Regions from separate parts of the Paenibacillus sabinae T27 genome, predicted to be linked through region 1. Evidence: riboswitches for the same ligand, from Rfam matches in the RefSeq annotation. Region 1 holds a riboswitch; the other holds the start of a gene.
What was found. A riboswitch is a leader RNA that binds a small molecule or an ion and turns the genes downstream of it on or off. The one in region 1 is predicted to bind thiamine pyrophosphate.
Positions count from the first base shown of each region.

Region 2: linked by a shared signal. The riboswitch ahead of PSAB_RS11570 (ABC transporter ATP-binding protein) and the one ahead of thiC (phosphomethylpyrimidine synthase ThiC) in region 1 are both predicted to bind thiamine pyrophosphate.

Region 1 covers NZ_CP004078.1:2,968,172-2,976,182, reverse strand. The annotation lists gene PSAB_RS13665 (gamma carbonic anhydrase family protein) at 1-409, shown strand, start outside; gene PSAB_RS13660 (nuclear transport factor 2 family protein) at 635-1,033, shown strand; partial or broken gene thiC (phosphomethylpyrimidine synthase ThiC) at 1,213-2,951, opposite strand; TPP riboswitch at 3,037-3,148, opposite strand; gene PSAB_RS13650 (Gfo/Idh/MocA family protein) at 3,191-4,129, opposite strand; gene PSAB_RS13645 (helix-turn-helix transcriptional regulator) at 4,252-5,211, shown strand; gene PSAB_RS13640 (SDR family oxidoreductase) at 5,283-5,996, opposite strand; gene PSAB_RS13635 (NAD(P)H-dependent oxidoreductase) at 6,052-6,603, opposite strand; gene PSAB_RS13630 (winged helix-turn-helix transcriptional regulator) at 6,766-7,104, shown strand; gene PSAB_RS25960 (hypothetical protein) at 7,232-7,399, opposite strand; gene PSAB_RS13625 (ketoacyl-ACP synthase III) at 7,570-8,011, shown strand, end outside.
Region 2 covers NZ_CP004078.1:2,512,897-2,520,907, reverse strand. The annotation lists gene PSAB_RS11585 (hypothetical protein) at 1-161, shown strand, start outside; gene PSAB_RS11580 (S-layer homology domain-containing protein) at 258-920, shown strand; gene PSAB_RS11575 (pentapeptide repeat-containing protein) at 1,072-1,899, shown strand; TPP riboswitch at 2,022-2,125, shown strand; gene PSAB_RS11570 (ABC transporter ATP-binding protein) at 2,316-3,008, shown strand; gene PSAB_RS11565 (ABC transporter permease) at 2,989-3,762, shown strand; gene PSAB_RS11560 (ABC transporter substrate-binding protein) at 3,762-4,814, shown strand; gene thiM (hydroxyethylthiazole kinase) at 4,845-5,636, shown strand; gene thiD (bifunctional hydroxymethylpyrimidine kinase/phosphomethylpyrimidine kinase) at 5,667-6,491, shown strand; gene thiE (thiamine phosphate synthase) at 6,488-7,192, shown strand; gene PSAB_RS11540 (copper amine oxidase N-terminal domain-containing protein) at 7,314-8,011, shown strand, end outside.

The DNA.
Region 1 (8,011 bases):
GGTTCTCCGGGGGGACGCAGGGTCGATCCGGATCGGGAAAAATAACAGCATACAGGACAACTGTGTCGTTCATATGACGGACTCAGGAACGTTTATCGGGGACAACAATACGATCGGGCATGGCTCTATCCTGCATAACTGTACAATCGGTAACAACAACGTCATCGGCATGAATGCGGTTGTTCTCGACGGGGCCGTCATTCAAAACGAAAATGTCATCGCAGCGGGCAGCGTAATTACGGGAAATACAAGAATCGAGGACCGTCAGCTCTTTACGGGTTCCCCGGGACAATTCAAGAAAGAATTGTCCGGTAGCTCCTTGTGGTGGGTACAGGAAAGTTCGAACGTATATTTGAAGCTGGTTGAACAATACGACAGCAGGTATAAATATCATAGCAGTTTAAAATGAAGCCTGTGTATATCATCCAGGTAATGAGGAATTAACAAAGGATTTTTGTCATGAAGCATCTTGACTGTTCAGTCTGGAAAATATATTCTTTATTTAAAGCCTAAATCTGTTAGCTCTCTGTTACTAAAATTCTAATAAGAGGTGGTAAAGGTGGCGAATCAGGCTGTTAATTACGAAGCGAGACTCCGGGAAGCACAGGAAATTTTCGAGAAATTTAAAAATTCTATGATAGAAAAGGACATGGATAAATTTATCGAATTGTTTGATGAGAATGTCATCTTCGAATTTCCATTCGCGCCCAAAGGATATACCCTGAAATTAGAAGGGAAATCTGCCCTTTATAAATATGTAAAGGAAATTCCCAACAAGATTGAGCTCTCCAAATTTAAAGAACCGACTTTCCATCTGACTCTGAACCCCAATGTGATAATTATTGAATTTGGAATCGAAGAAGGGCAGGCCATAATAACCGGTAAGCCTTATCTGCAAAGTTATATTTCCGTGATTGAAACGAAGGAAAACAAGATCGTTCACTACAAGGATTATTGGAATCCGGTTGTCGCGCTTGCAGCTCTTGGGGAAGAGTCCTCGTTCCTGGAAGTTTACAAAGCGCAGCAGCAATAATATCCAATTACTATGGTCAAACGTTAGAGGAAGTAACAGGAATGACTTTTTACGAGTGGTCAGAGGATTGGAAAAAGAAATACGGAAATTGAACAAAGACTAAGCAAACAAGAGAAGGATACTCAATAAACAGCGGCAGCCTAAGACTTCTTTAGACTGCCGCTTCATAACCTTAAAAATTAAAGATACAACCCGTGCTCCGCTTCCGCAAACTGCTGCGATTTCTCCTTCATTCCGCGTTCAATCGCTTCGGCATCCTCCAGATTATTCTGCTTGGCATATTCCCGGATGTCCTGCGTGATTCTCATGCTGCAAAATTTCGGGCCGCACATCGAGCAGAAATGCGCCGTCTTCGCGCCTTCTGCAGGCAAGGTCTCGTCATGGTATTCCGTAGCCCGCTCCGGATCAAGTGACAGCTGAAACTGGTCCTTCCAGCGGAACTCGAACCGGGCTTTGGACAGCGCGTCGTCCCGTTCCTGTGCCCCAGGATGCCCTTTGGCCAGATCGGCCGCGTGCGCCGCGATCTTGTAGGCGATGACGCCTTCGCGCACATCGTCCTTGTTCGGGAGGCCCAGATGCTCCTTAGGCGTCACGTAGCAGAGCATGGCCGTGCCGAACCAGCCGATCATCGCCGCGCCGATGGCGGAAGTAATATGATCGTAGCCCGGCGCGATATCCGTCGTAAGCGGACCAAGCGTGTAGAAGGGCGCTTCCTTGCACACTTCCATTTGGCGGTCGACATTCTCCTTGATTTTGTGCATCGGAACATGCCCCGGGCCTTCAATCATCACCTGCACATCATGCTTCCAGGCAATCTCGGTCAGCTCACCCAGAGTTTCAAGCTCAGCGAACTGCGCTTCGTCGTTTGCATCGGCGATGGAACCCGGCCGCAGGCCGTCTCCCAGGGAGAACGCGATGTCGTACGTCTTCATGATTTCACAGATTTCCTCAAAATGAGTATACAGGAAGTTCTCCTGATGATGGGCGAGGCACCAGGCCGCCATGATCGAGCCGCCGCGGGATACGATGCCCGTTAGCGTTTGGCTGTCAAAGGGACATAGCGCAGCAGCACGCCCGCATGGATCGTGAAATAGTCGACGCCCTGCTCGGCCTGTTCAATCAGCGTATCGCGATAGATTTCCCAGCTCAGCTCATGCGCCTTGCCGCCGACCTTTTCCAGCGCCTGATACAGCGGCACCGTTCCTACAGGCACTGGGGAGTTGCGGACAATCCATTCCCGGGTCGTATGAATATGACGGCCAGTCGAAAGATCCATAATCGTATCCGAGCCCCAATGGGTCGCCCAGCGCATTTTCTCCACTTCTTCGTCGATCGAGGAGGAGACCGCGGAGTTTCCGATATTGGCGTTTATTTTCACCAAAAAGTTCCGGCCGATGATCATTGGCTCGCTTTCCGGGTGATTGATGTTGCTGGGGATGATCGCTCGGCCGCTCGCGACTTCGCTGCGGACAAACTCCGGATCAACATTTTCGCGGATAGCAATAAACTCCATCTCCGGTGTGATGATGCCTTTGCGGGCATAGTGCATCTGTGTAACATTGGCTCCGCTCTTGGCGCGCAGCGGCTGCCGTTTTAATCCCGGAAAGACTTCCGCGTTAGGGTCCTGCTCCAAATTCCGCAATCCGTTATCTTCCGGCTTTACGTCCCGGCCCTCATATTCCTCGACATCCCCGCGTTCCAATATCCAGCTATGACGGAGCGGGGGGAGTCCTTTCCGGATATCCGTACACATCAGTGTATCGGAATAAGGGCCGCTGGCGTCATATACCCGTACTGGGGGATTAGGAGTTGCGCTGCCGTCAACCCCGGTCGTATCGCTCAGCGTAATCTCGCGCATGGGAACCCGAATGTCCTCCCGCGAACCTTTCACATACACTTTCTGACTTTGACTTGTCATTTCAATTCCTCCTCATAATGGTGTGAAGCGCCGGAGGAGGCCAGGTACGCAAAAAAGACCGCATCCGAAGAAGCGGTCTTTGAACATACAAAGCCTGTGACGTTTCCTCCGCTGGCATTACCCAGATCAGGTTTTACGGTCGATGGCATAGGGCCATCCTCTCAGCCCGGCTATTTCCGAGCTCCCGTGTCTATGAAGTTGTCTTTAACAGGATATCCTAAACTCTGGGAAAGCACAAGCTATTCTTGGGAGATTTGCCGCCGGATTTCAAGCGCGGTTCCAAGAGAACGGGCCGCCCGGTCCAATGAAAGAAGCGAATTCGTACCGTGTTGGAAGCTTAACAGCGCGTGTTCCAAGGTGGCGGCATACGGATTGATCTCCTCCAAAACGAGACGCTGCGCGCCGGAGGCGGTGTGTTCCATCAAAGCGGCATCGGACTGGTCTCCAGAATCCTGTTCAAGAAAAACCAGCTTGCCGGATTCAAAATAAGCTTCATAGCCGACAGTAAAGGGATATCCGTCAGGCATTCCAGAGGAAGAGACAACTTCCGCAATCGTGCCTTCTTGCCTGAATACCGCCCGAACCAGCGACTGCCGCGCATCCCTATATTCCGTCCCCCAAGCGGATCGAAGCTCCGGCGAATCCATTAACCCTTCGATAAAGTCCAATTCGTGAATCATGAACTGGATAGGGAGGGAGCCGAGGCCCAGATCACCCCAGAGCGGGGGCGTCTCCCTTTTTAAAGTGAGTGACAACAGCTTGCCGTACGTGCCTTTCAGGCAGGACTCCCGAAGATATGTAAAGGCCGGGTCAAAATGGATAAACCGGTTAACGAGTACCCTTTTGCTGGTTCGCCTTTCCGCATCCAGCATCGCCGCAGCTTCTTCCATGGAGCAGCATACGGGCGTTTCGCAGAACACATGCTTTCCATGCTCAAGCGCCATGACCGCAACTTCGGCATGAAGCGGGGAGGGTAGACACAAATCGATGACATCTATATCCAGATCGCGCAAAAGTCCATCCAAATCCCGGGTAATCTCTACCTTCAACTCACTTTCCAATTCAGCCAGCTTGTTTTTATCTCTTCCGAACACGACCACGCGTCCGCACAGGTCCATATTTTTCAGCAGGCGGGCATGATATGCCCCAAATCCCGTCCCGAGTACGCCAATATTCATGAATTCCATCTCCTTCAATCGTTCTTGCTCTATGATATACTTGTATTGTTGACAGCTAAGTGGCAACGATATGGAAATCACCCTATGAAAAAATTCTATGGTCCGCTAAAGGAGGTCAAGCGATGAGACTGCACCGGCTGGTTGCGATTTTACTGCTGATGGAGTCCAGAGGAAAAATAAAAGCCAAAGAGCTCGCGGAAGCGCTCGAAACCTCCGTCCGTTCGATTTATCGCGATGTGGATACGCTCGCCGAAGCCGGCGTTCCGATTGTCAGCACTCCGGGACCTTCCGGCGGCCTTTCACTGATGGAAGGCTACACCGTTGGTCTGAACAGCCTGCATAGCGACGATGTCGTTCACCTGTATCTCACGGGGCTCGGCATTTACTCCGGCGCGGGAACCGAGTCGGGACATAAGCTCAAGAATGCGCTGCTGAAGCTGGAAAAAACGCTTCCGGACGCCTACAAACCGGATCTGCATAAGGCAAAATCCCGGTTTTTTTTCGATGATACGCCCTGGTGGAGCGAGCGACCGGCGGTTCCCTGCCTGGAAAAGATCAGGGCCGCGCTTTGGAAGTCGCATAAGCTGACGATTCATTACATGAAGCCGGGGGGCGAAACATCGCTCCGAAGTGTACGTCCTTATGGGCTGGTGGTGAAGCAGGGGGAGTGGTACCTGGCCGCTTACTGCGAGATGGCGGAGGAAGTGCGGATCTTCAAATGCGAGCGGATCGCTGAAGCCCGAGAGGAAGAGGAAACGTTCGGGATTCCTGCCGATTTCTCGCTGGAGGCTTATTGGAAAGAGCGGAATGAGTCTTTTAAGCTGTCGAGACGAGAGGATGAGCAGTACCCGGTCGTTCTCAAAGTGAAAGAGCCGGGCGTCAATTTGCGGGACAAGCTGGATATTTTGCACGAAGCCTTGGAAAAGGATACGGTTCTGCTGACAGTGAATATGTACGGGTATGAGGCGGCCTGCCGGGATGTGTTGGGATTTGTCGGTTATGCCGAGGTGATTGCTCCAGAGGAGCTTCGGACTTTTGTGCGGAGAAAACTTTCGGAGCTTAAGGAATGGTATGCGGAATGAATAAAAGCCGTCTTCTCTCCCGAAGGAGGAAGGACGGCTTTCCAAGTTCCCAAGTATGTGCGCCGATTGCCTTAAATAATACGATGTCCGCCGTCGACGTGAAGAACGGTTCCGGTCACAAAGCCGTTTTGGATCAGGTACAGCACGCCTTGCGCGGTATCTTCCGCTTTACCCACCCGTTGTACCGGCAGTTTGCCCGCCACCGATGTATAAAAGTCATTTCGCGCGTCTTCCGGCATTTTACTTCTCGAAGGCGTATCGATGATACCCGGCGACAAAATATTCACCCGAATGGGAGCGAGCTCCAAGGCCAGCGTCTGCCCCAAATTAGAAACCGCAGCGTTAACTGCGCCCAGTACGGACGAGCCGATCATCGATTTGTAGGCGACAACACCGGAGAACAAGGTAATGGAACCGTTCGGTGATATGTTTGGCGCACCGTATTTTGCCGCATAGTATTGGCCCCAGAATTTGCTCTCGAACAACTCGCGGGCTTGGGCGGTTTCCGTGTGGAGGAAAGACCCTCCGGAAGTTACTGCGGCGCTGATGACCAGATGATCGAACGTGCCGATCGTTTCAAAAAAGGACTTCACCTGCTGTTCGTCCGTCGTATCCAGCGTATGGGCCGACGCTTTCGCGCCCAGTTGTTCTTTCGCGTTCTGCAGTTTCTCTTCCGACCGGCTGGCAATAATGACTTCCCCTCCAAGTGCTATGACTTGTTTGGCCGCCTCCAGACCAATTCCGGAGCTTCCTCCGATAATGACAACTTTCTGATTTTGCAGCATAACATATCCTCCTCATAGTCGTACTTAGTGTTTTTCTAGAGCGTTGCTCAGTCGATTAAGCACCCAGCACTTCGTGCAGATGGGCTTCCAGTTCGGACAGATATTGATCCAGCTTCGGATTCTTGATGACATCGTAGCAGGCAAAGCTTTTTAATGCCTCCATGCCGAGAAATTCCTGAACACGATGCAGATGTTCGATTGCCTCGTCCAGCTTTTCCCCTTTAAAGAACTGCTGCGGATCGCCAAATGCCTGCTCGGGAGCGTTCCAGGTGGTGGAGAACATATATTTTTTACCGGTTAACAAGCCGCCTTCTCCGTACCGGTCTCCGCCCTTGAAAAAGATGCCATACTCATACACTTCATCCATATACGTTTTGAACAGCCCGGGAATACTGAACCAGTAGATGGGCGTTTGGTAGATGACCACGTCGGCCCACAAAAACTTCCGATGCTCTTCTTCGTTGTTGTACCCGTTCTGAATAATCGTGGTTTGCACGTTGTTCTTTTCACTTAAAATACTTACCATCCGATCCACCAGGGTCTGGTTCAATTTACCTTCCGCGCCGCCGTATTGTTCATGGCCGTTGATGATCAGAATATTTTTCATTTCTCCGACTCCTTTATATATAAGGTTTAACACATGGATATTATATAAGCAGTAAGTTCATTAAGGGAAGTAGTGATATTAAATTCATATAGTTTCCGAAAATATATTTTTGTGATATGATTGGGTTTACCAAGTAAAATATTTTTATGGAGGATGTTTTCGATGAGCGAGAATGAACCCGTCGTTCTAACGAAAGGAGCGCCCGGCGAGTCATGTCCCATTGCCAAGACGCTGGACGTGATCGGGACAAAATGGACGTTTTTAATTATCCGGGACCTGCTAATCGAAGGGACGCTTCGCTTCAGTGATCTGCTCAAATCGATGGACGGCATCAGTCCGAAGACCCTGTCGCTCCGTCTTAAAGAGCTGGAAGAGAACGGTGTAGTGGAACGCAAGGTTTATCCGGAAGTGCCTCCGCGCGTAGAATATACAATTACTGAGAAGGGAAGACAGCTGGAAGGGATTTTTATCGAGTTAAAAAGATTTGGCCTGCGTTTGTAATCCTGCTGCGGCAGCTTACGCTCCTTATTCCAGCACAAAAAAGACCGCTTCGCGAGGAAGTGGTCTTTACCTGTTTATAGCGTCGAAGGCAGGGTAAAGGAAGGAGTGGGACGATAAAATCGCCTGCTTATCCGGCTTTTTTGCCCTGACACTTTTTGCATACCGTCAGCTTTTCGCCTTGAGCTCCTACTGCGGTGTATAACAGTTTGATCCGTGTGCTGCCGCACAGAGGACATGTGCCTCTTGCCCGGGAAGGCATCCGCCACAGCGCTTTGCCGCGCTTGTTTTTAGCCATGTTCGATTCCACCTCTGCCCAAATACTTGATCTCGCTGTTATTCTATGCGGGCGGGCGGCAGGCGGTTCGGCAGGGCGGCTTTGAAGAATGATTGCGTTTTCCAGCAACTTACACTATAATTAGTACCAGGTACTAATATCAGCTTATAATCCAATATGAGGTGATCCGGATGGCAGGAGCAAGAATAACCGCAATAGGAAGTTACGTGCCAGGCACAAGATTAACCAATTCTGATCTGGAGCGGATGGTCGACACGAATAATGAATGGATTATTCAAAGAACCGGAATTCAGGAGCGCAGAATTAGCCGTCCGGATGAATTCACCAGTGAATTGTGCGTTGCTGCAGTAAACAATCTGATTCAGCGATTTAATAAAAACGTAGAAGACGTAGATATGGTTATCGTTGCGACGAGTACGCCGGATTTTACGTTCCCCTCGGTTGCCAGCCTTGTTCAGGACCGGTTACATATCGCCCAGACGGGAGCGATGGATCTAAGCGCGGCATGCTCGGGATTTGTCTATGCGCTGCATGTTGCGCACAGTTTGATTTCATCCGGACTTCACAAGAAAATACTCGTCATCGGCGCGGACACCATGTCCAAAATCACGG
Region 2 (8,011 bases), 460 kb from region 1:
GCAGGAATGACCGCCAATCGGTCTCGGCCATGGTACGCGGGCTTGTTCGCAGTCCTGCCCTTAAATCGGTACGCATTGAAGAGTCCGGAATTGCTCTGCTGTTCAAAACCAGCGACTCCCCTTATCCTTACCGCAATCTTTTGTTCAAGGGAGTGGAATGACAGACTGCATCCGGTTGTCTCCCGCAACCTTTCCGGCCTGTCCTCCGTTTAGAATGTGACGGTTTCGTAAACCGTACTAGTTGGAGGTGCAGCTATATGACATTTACCAAAAAAGCGCTGGCAGCCGTTTCGATCAGCGCATTAATGATGCTGTCAGCAGGAAGCGCAGTCTTTGCCGCCGGAAGCGGATTCACTGATCTTGGTTCCGTTCAGGGTAAGGAGAAAATCGAGAGCCTGAAAGACCGCGGGCTTATAAAAGGAATAGACGGCTCGAAGTTCTTGCCGGGTTCCTCCTTGAGCGCAGCTCAAGGTATTCAGTTTATTGCGGGAGGCCTGCAGCTCAGTCTCGCTGCTATAGACTTCATTAAGGCTCCCGTTGCCAGCGATATTTTCACCAAAGTCAAGAACGATGCCTGGTATGCCGAAGCTTTTATCAACGCGCATTATAACGGTATCGAAGTCCCGACGGATATCGATCCCAAGGAGCCGATGACCAAACAGCAGTTCACCGCCCTGCTCGTACAAGGCCTTGAAAAAGCCGGCAATCTGCCGATGATCAAGCTGGCTCCGGCGAAAATCGCGGACGAAGACCAGATTGACCCTTCTTACCAGGGCGGCATTCAACGCTCCCTCGCGTACAAGATCACCGCGCTCGACAAAGACGGGAAGTTTCATCCGGAGAGCAAGCTGACCCGGGCTGAAGCGGCTGTCATGCTGTATAACGCCTTGGAGTATCTGAAAGTTCACGGCAATCGCTAAACTGTTTAGAGAAACGCACTTGCCTCCTGTACGGACGGCATCCGTGCGTTTCTTTTTTGCCTGCGCAGACGAAATCATGAAAAGCGGTTTACTCCTGAAGCATTCCTTATTAAACTATTGAAGTAGTTTTCATATAAAGGAAGTGTAGGCAATGTCCAATCAATTAAAAGCCGATTGCGCACAATGCTTCGGTTTATGCTGCGCAGCTTTGCCTTACGCCAAATCTGCCGATTTTGCAGCCGATAAAGCCGGAGGCATCCCCTGCCCCAACTTGCAGGCCGACTACCGCTGCGGTATCCATAAAGATCTCAGAGCAAAAGGCTATAAGGGCTGTACCGTCTATGAATGCTTTGGCGCGGGGCAGAAAGTATCCCAAATTACTTATAAAGGTAACGATTGGCGAAAAAATCCGGGGTCGGCCCAGGAAATGTTCGAGGTCTTTCCGATTATGCAGCAGCTGCATGAGATGCTGTGCTATTTGAATGAAGCATTGGAGAGGCAAGAGACCGGACCGATACATACCGATTTGCGGGCTGCTCTGGAATCAACCGAAAATCTCACAAAGCTTGACCCGGAATCGATTTTAAAGCTAAACGTCCCCGTCCATCGGGCGGTCGTTAATGATCTCCTGCTTCAGACAAGTGAACGGGTGCGGGCCAAAGTTCCGCCGCGGCATCATAATCACCAAAAGGCAAAACCCAAAATGAGCAAGAGAAGCGACTACATCGGGGCCAATTTGCGGGGAGCCGATCTTAGTGGCGCCAATTTGAGAGGCGCTCTGCTGATCGCAGCCGACCTCCGAAATGCAGACATGCGACAGGCCGACCTGATTGGCGCCGATTTCAGGGATGCTGACTTAAGCGGCGCAGATCTCACGGGAAGTATTTTTCTTACGCAAGCACAAATCAACTCGGCTAAGGGCGATATTCATACGAAGCTGCCGCCCTCGTTAACGGTTCCCAGCCATTGGATGACCTAATGCCTGGAACGGCCCTTGTATTGTACCCTTGTATTGTAAGCTTGCTTGGACCCAAACGATTCATTGAGGGACCTCAAGGGATATGGTATAGTTAGAACCAATAATAACCGAATACAAGACCGCAATTTCACTAGGGGAGTCACCTGACTGAGACGGAGCCGCGAGCTTCGGACCCTTGGAACCTGATCTGGATCATACCAGCGGAGGGAAGTGGAACCTGAGCTTTTACTTGACTGAAGCCGGACAGCTAGTGCTGATGTTCGGCGGATTTCTAAAGGCCCGTTCATTTCTCTAAAGGAAATGGACGGGTCTTTGTTCATTTAAAGGAGGGTTGACCCGCTATCGAAGAACTTTTAACTCTTAAGCGCCTTTCTTTTTCGTTTCCGCAGCAGAAGCCCGTATTTTCGGATCTGTCATTGACAGTTCGCAAAGGCGAATTCGTCAGCATCGTCGGCGCCAGCGGCTGCGGCAAGAGCACGCTGCTGAAAGTGATAGCCGGACTGCTGGAGCAGTCGGCGGGAGACATCCGGCTTCGCGGCACCGACTCCGGCTCAGGCGCCAACCGGCTTGGCCATATCGCCTACATGCCTCAGCAGGATCTTCTGCTGCCCTGGCGGACCGTGCTGGACAACTGCGTGCTGCCGCTTGAGATTAAAGGCCGAGCCTCCAGCGGCACCAAGGCCGAGGCGCGTGACATGCTGAAGCGTGTCGGTCTCGCCGGTTATGAGCTTGCTTATCCGCATGAGCTGTCCGGCGGGATGCGGCAGCGGGCCGCCTTTGTCCGCACGCTGATGAACGGTGGCGAATTGATGCTGCTTGATGAACCGTTCGGCGCGCTCGACGCGATGACCAAGCGGGACATGCACCGTTGGCTGCTGGAGCTGTGGGGGAACCTTAAGCGGACGGTGATGTTCATCACGCATGACCTGGAGGAAGCGGTTCTGCTCAGCGACCGCATCTTTCTGATGCCTGCCGGAAGCGGCGGCGCCCTTCAGGAGATGAACGTCGGGCTGCCAAGGCCCCGGAGCATGCAGATGAACTTTGAACCCGGCTTTGTATCCTTACGGGCCGAGCTGGAGCGGAGGCTATATGAAACGCGCGCCGTTTAATGAATTGATTCACCGCTCAGGCGCTTTCCTTCTCCTATTGCTGCCCGTTCTCGCCATATGGGAAGCCGCCGTTCGCTTGGAACTTGTTCCGTCCTTTATCCTGCCCGCTCCTTCTTCGATCTGGACGGCGCTCGTCCGAAACGCAGGGCTGCTGCTCGGCACCCATCTGCCCGCTACTCTTGAGGAAGTTGCTATCGGCTGTATGATGTCGGTGGCAGGCGGCATTTTGCTCGGAATCGGCATGCATCTGTCCCGGACGCTGGAGAAGGCGCTCTATCCATTGATTATCATCAGCCAGACGATTCCATTGATCGCGCTCTCCCCCATTTTTATTATGTGGTTCGGGTATTCCCTGTGGAGCAAGGTTGCCGTCGTCTTCCTGACGGCGTTCTTTCCGGTGGTCGTCGGTGTCTACGACGGTCTGGGCAAAAGCCGCGGCGCCTATCAAGAGCTGCTGCTGACGATGGGCGCAAGCCGCAGGCAGCTGCTGCTTAAAATCGGCGTTCCGCTGGCGCTCCCCTCCTTTTTCTCGGGGCTGAAGCTGACGGTAGTGTACTGCGTGATCGGCGCAACCATCGGAGAATGGCTCGGAGGGACGCGCGGTCTCGGTTATTACAGCCGCCGGATGGCCGGAAGCCTGCACAGCGCCGAAATGTTCGCCGCGATTGCCCTGCTCTCGGCGCTCGGCATCGCCCTTTTTCTCACAGTCCGGCTGCTGGAACATCAGATTCTTAAGAAAAGAGGTACATATTGATGAAATTTTTTACCCGAAGTAAAGCTATGCTGCTGTCTGCCCTAACGATGCTGTTTGTGACAACCGCTTGTGGAGGCTCTTCGCCGTCCGGCGATGCGGCGGCTTCCTCCGCGCCCTCACAAGCCCCCATTGCATCGGCCAGCCCGGCCGAACCTGCTCACAAGCTGACGCTTATGCTCGACTGGTATCCGAACGCCGTGCATTCTTTTTTGTACGCCGCCCAGGAACAAGGGTATTTCGCCAAGCAGGGACTTGATGTAGAGATTCAAATGCCGGCCGACACGAATGACGCCCTGAAGCTCGTCGCCGCCGGCAAGGTTGATCTGGCGCTGAGCTACCAGCCGCAGGTACTGATGGCCCGGGGGGAGAAGATTCCCGTCAAAGCGCTGGCCGCCATTGTCCGTCATCCGCTAACCCACCTGATGGTGCCTGCAGACAGCTCCATACATAGTCCTAAAGATTTGGCAGGCAAAAATATCGGCTATTCCTCCATCCCGCTGTATGAGGCGATGGTCAAGACGATGGTCAAAGCCGATGGCGGAGATCCGGACAAAGTGAATTTCGTGGATGTGGGCTACGATTTGATCCCGGCCATTTCCACCGGACAGACCGACGCCATTATGGGCGCGTTCATCAACCACGAGCAGCTTATTTTGCAAAAAGAAGGCCATCCTGTCAACTCCATCGACCCGGCGAAATATGGCGTACCCGACTACTCCGAGCTGGTGCTGGTCGCAAGCGACGAAGGAATCGGCACCCGTAAGGACGATTTCGGCAAATTTTTGGCAGCGATGCAGGAAGGCCAGGCGTATGTTCAAGAGCATCCTGACGATGCGCTGGCGATCCTGCTGAAGCATGAAGACGCGACCGCCCCGCTCGACAAGGACATTGAAGCGCAGAGTCTGAAAGTGCTGCTCCCGCTGATGGACGCTGGCGATAAGCCTTTCGGCTATCAGGACCCCGCCTCATGGGATAAGGTGCAACAGTGGCTTTCCGATAACGGACTGCTGCCTGCTGGGATCGAAGCCGGGGACGCTTTTGTCAATTTATAAGTAAATCTATTTCATTTAGGAGGAATTGAAATGTCATTTATTACGAAGCTTCGGGATAACAATCCGCTCATCCACAACATTACCAACATCGTCGTCACCAACTTTACTGCGAACGGTCTGCTCGCGCTGGGGGCTTCGCCGTTTATGGCGGATTCGCATGAAGAGGTGGCGGATGTCGCCGCGATGTCCGGCGCCGTTCTGATCAACATCGGCACGCTTAACGATCACTCCATCAAGGCCATGCTGATTGCCGGACAGTCGGCCAACAAGCATGGTGTGCCGGTCGTTCTTGATCCGGTGGGAGCTGGCGCAACAGCCTTTCGGACCGAAGTCACCCATCGCCTTGTCTCGGAGATGAAGATTACCGCGCTGCGGGGAAATGTGGCCGAAGTTGCCAACGTGATCGGGGAGAAATGGTCCATCAAGGGCGTAGACGCCGGAGCAGGCGACGGCGATCATGCCGTAGTGGCCGTGAAAGCGGCGAAGAAGCTCGGATGCATCGTCATTGTAACCGGAAAAGAGGACATTATCACCGATGGCGAGAAGACGTATATCGCGGCCAACGGCGACCCCATCCTGACCAAAGTGACCGGTACCGGATGTCTGCTCAGCTCCGTCGTTGCCGCTTTCCTGGCGGTCGCTGGGGACGCTCCGCTGGAAGCGGCGGCCGAAGCCCTCTCCTTCTACGGCGTCGCCGCCGAAATCGCGGCGGAGAAGACGGCTTCCCAGGGTCCGGGCAGCTTCCAGATCGAATTCCTGAACCAGCTGGCTCTGCTTACGCCGGAAGAATACGGCAAGCGGTCGAAACTCCGCGAGGCGTAAACAGAACTACTCAGCAAAGGAGACTAAATGATGAACATATACAAAGCGTTGACGATCGCCGGCTCGGACAGCGGCGGTGGCGCGGGAATCCAGGCCGACCTCAAGACGTTCCAGGAGCTGGGCGTCTACGGCATGTCTGCGCTGACCGCAGTGACGGCGCAGAATACGCTCGGCGTTCAGGGCGTATACCCGCTTGAACCTGCGGCCGTGGCTCAGCAGCTGGATTCGGTCGGCGAGGATTTGACCCCGGATGCGGTCAAGACCGGCATGCTGTTCAGCAGCGACATTATCCGGACCGTTGCGGATAAAATCCGGCAGTACGGTTGGAACAATCTCGTAATTGATCCGGTTATGGTCGCCAAAGGCGGGTCGTCGCTGCTGCTGCGGGAGGCGGTTCAGTCCCTTATTGACCACCTGCTCCCTCTCGCCCTGGTAACCACGCCGAACATTCCGGAAGCGGAAATTCTTGCCGACATGAGCATAGCTAATCTACAGGACTGCGAGGAAGCGGCCAAAAGAATCCGGCAAATGGGATCTCAGAGCGTGGTCATCAAGGGCGGCCATGGCAGCGAAAACGGCATCGTCACGGATGTGCTGTACGACGGCCGGGAATTTGTGTACATGGAAAGCCCGAGAATCGACACCCGGCATACGCACGGAACGGGCTGCACCTATTCGGCCGCTTTGACAGCGGAACTCGCGAAGGGACATTCGGCGGCGGAAGCCGTCCGTACCGCCAAGGCGTTCATCCGGGCGGCGATCGAAGACGGACTTGGCATCGGGTCCGGGCACGGACCGACCAACCATTTCGCGTACGGCCGCAGGCTGCGCGCTGAAGGAAGTGAGCGGCAATGAGCGAACGGAACCCACTCTCCGGCTCCCCATTGAGCGGCGATGAAAGACTGGACAGCGAATACGTACGCAGCCTCCTCAAGGTCTATTTCATTATGGGCAGCGTCAACTGCCGCCGTCCGGCCGCCGAAGTGCTTGAGGAGGCGATTGCTGGAGGAGTCACGATCTTTCAATTCCGTGAAAAAGGCACCGGCGCGCTGACTGGCGCAGCCAAGCTGGACCTCGCCCGGGAGCTTCAGGGGATCTGCCGGGCCCACGGCGTCCCTTTTATCGTCAACGACGATATCGACCTGGCGATCGCGCTTGACGCGGACGGCGTGCACGTCGGCCAGGATGACGAACCTGCCCGGATTCTGCGTGAGCAGCTTGGCAGCGATAAAATCATCGGCGTGTCCGCCCATACGCCGGAGGAAGTCCGGCAAGCTATCGCCGACGGCGCCGACTATCTCGGGATCGGCCCTGTCTACCCGACATCGTCCAAAGACGATGCCCGGCCGGTCCAGGGCACGGTTCTCATTGAGAACCTGCGCAGAGAAGGCATCTCCATTCCTATTGTCGGCATCGGCGGCATTACCGTTAGCAACGCTAGCCCTGTTCTGGCCGCTGGCGCAGACGGCATTTCGGTCATTTCCACCATTGCCTCCGCCTCAAGCCCCCGGTTAGCGGCGGCGGAACTAGCCAGCCGCTCCGTCGAAGAAGGCTAACTTCTATTAATAAAAAGGACTGCCTTATAGGATGTTTGAACCAATTATTCCGTGCTTTCTTAAATGTGTCTCTCCTAAACCGATAAAATAAATACATTCGATCAAGGAGGGCAAATAACAAATGAAAAAAAGCTGGATAATCCTCTTAACCTGTATGCTGGCGACAAGCCTAATGGCCGGTTCGGCGCTGGCCAAATCCGATCACTCTAGCGGCAACGGGCAAAGCCAGAAAAATGACGCCTCGAACAAAGGCCAATATGACAAGGCCGAGGAGAGATCCGAGAGCAAAGAGAGCAAGAAGAAGTCAGTTACGGACGCTACGTATCAGGAAACCGCAACAACAAGTACATATAAAGGCCACAACGGTTACAAAGGTCTGCTAAAAGCCATAGAAAATGTGGAAGACAAGCCGGCCGGAGCCGTTCTTGCCGAACTGCTGCTCACGAATTACTCCACCGAGCTGACTCCTGAAATGAAAGCCAGGCTGGAAGCCATCAAGGACAAGGATGCGGCGCTGACAGCCGTCGCCGAAATGCTGGAACAAAGCGGCAGCGTAACCGACGCGGTATATGTCCACCAGGAAGCCATCAAGGCGAATGTCAAGAACCTCGACTCCTACAAAAAGCTGGGTAAACTCTATGATAAATTAGGAAAAAAAGGCATCCGGCTGTATGTTAACGGGGAACAGCCTGACGCCGGATCGGCTCCTGTTCTTCAGGGCGGAACAACGCTTGTTCCTTTCAGGGCCATCGCCGAAGAGCTGGGCGCCAAGGTCACCTGGAACAAACAAAAGCAATCCGTGACCATCACCCGCGGCGG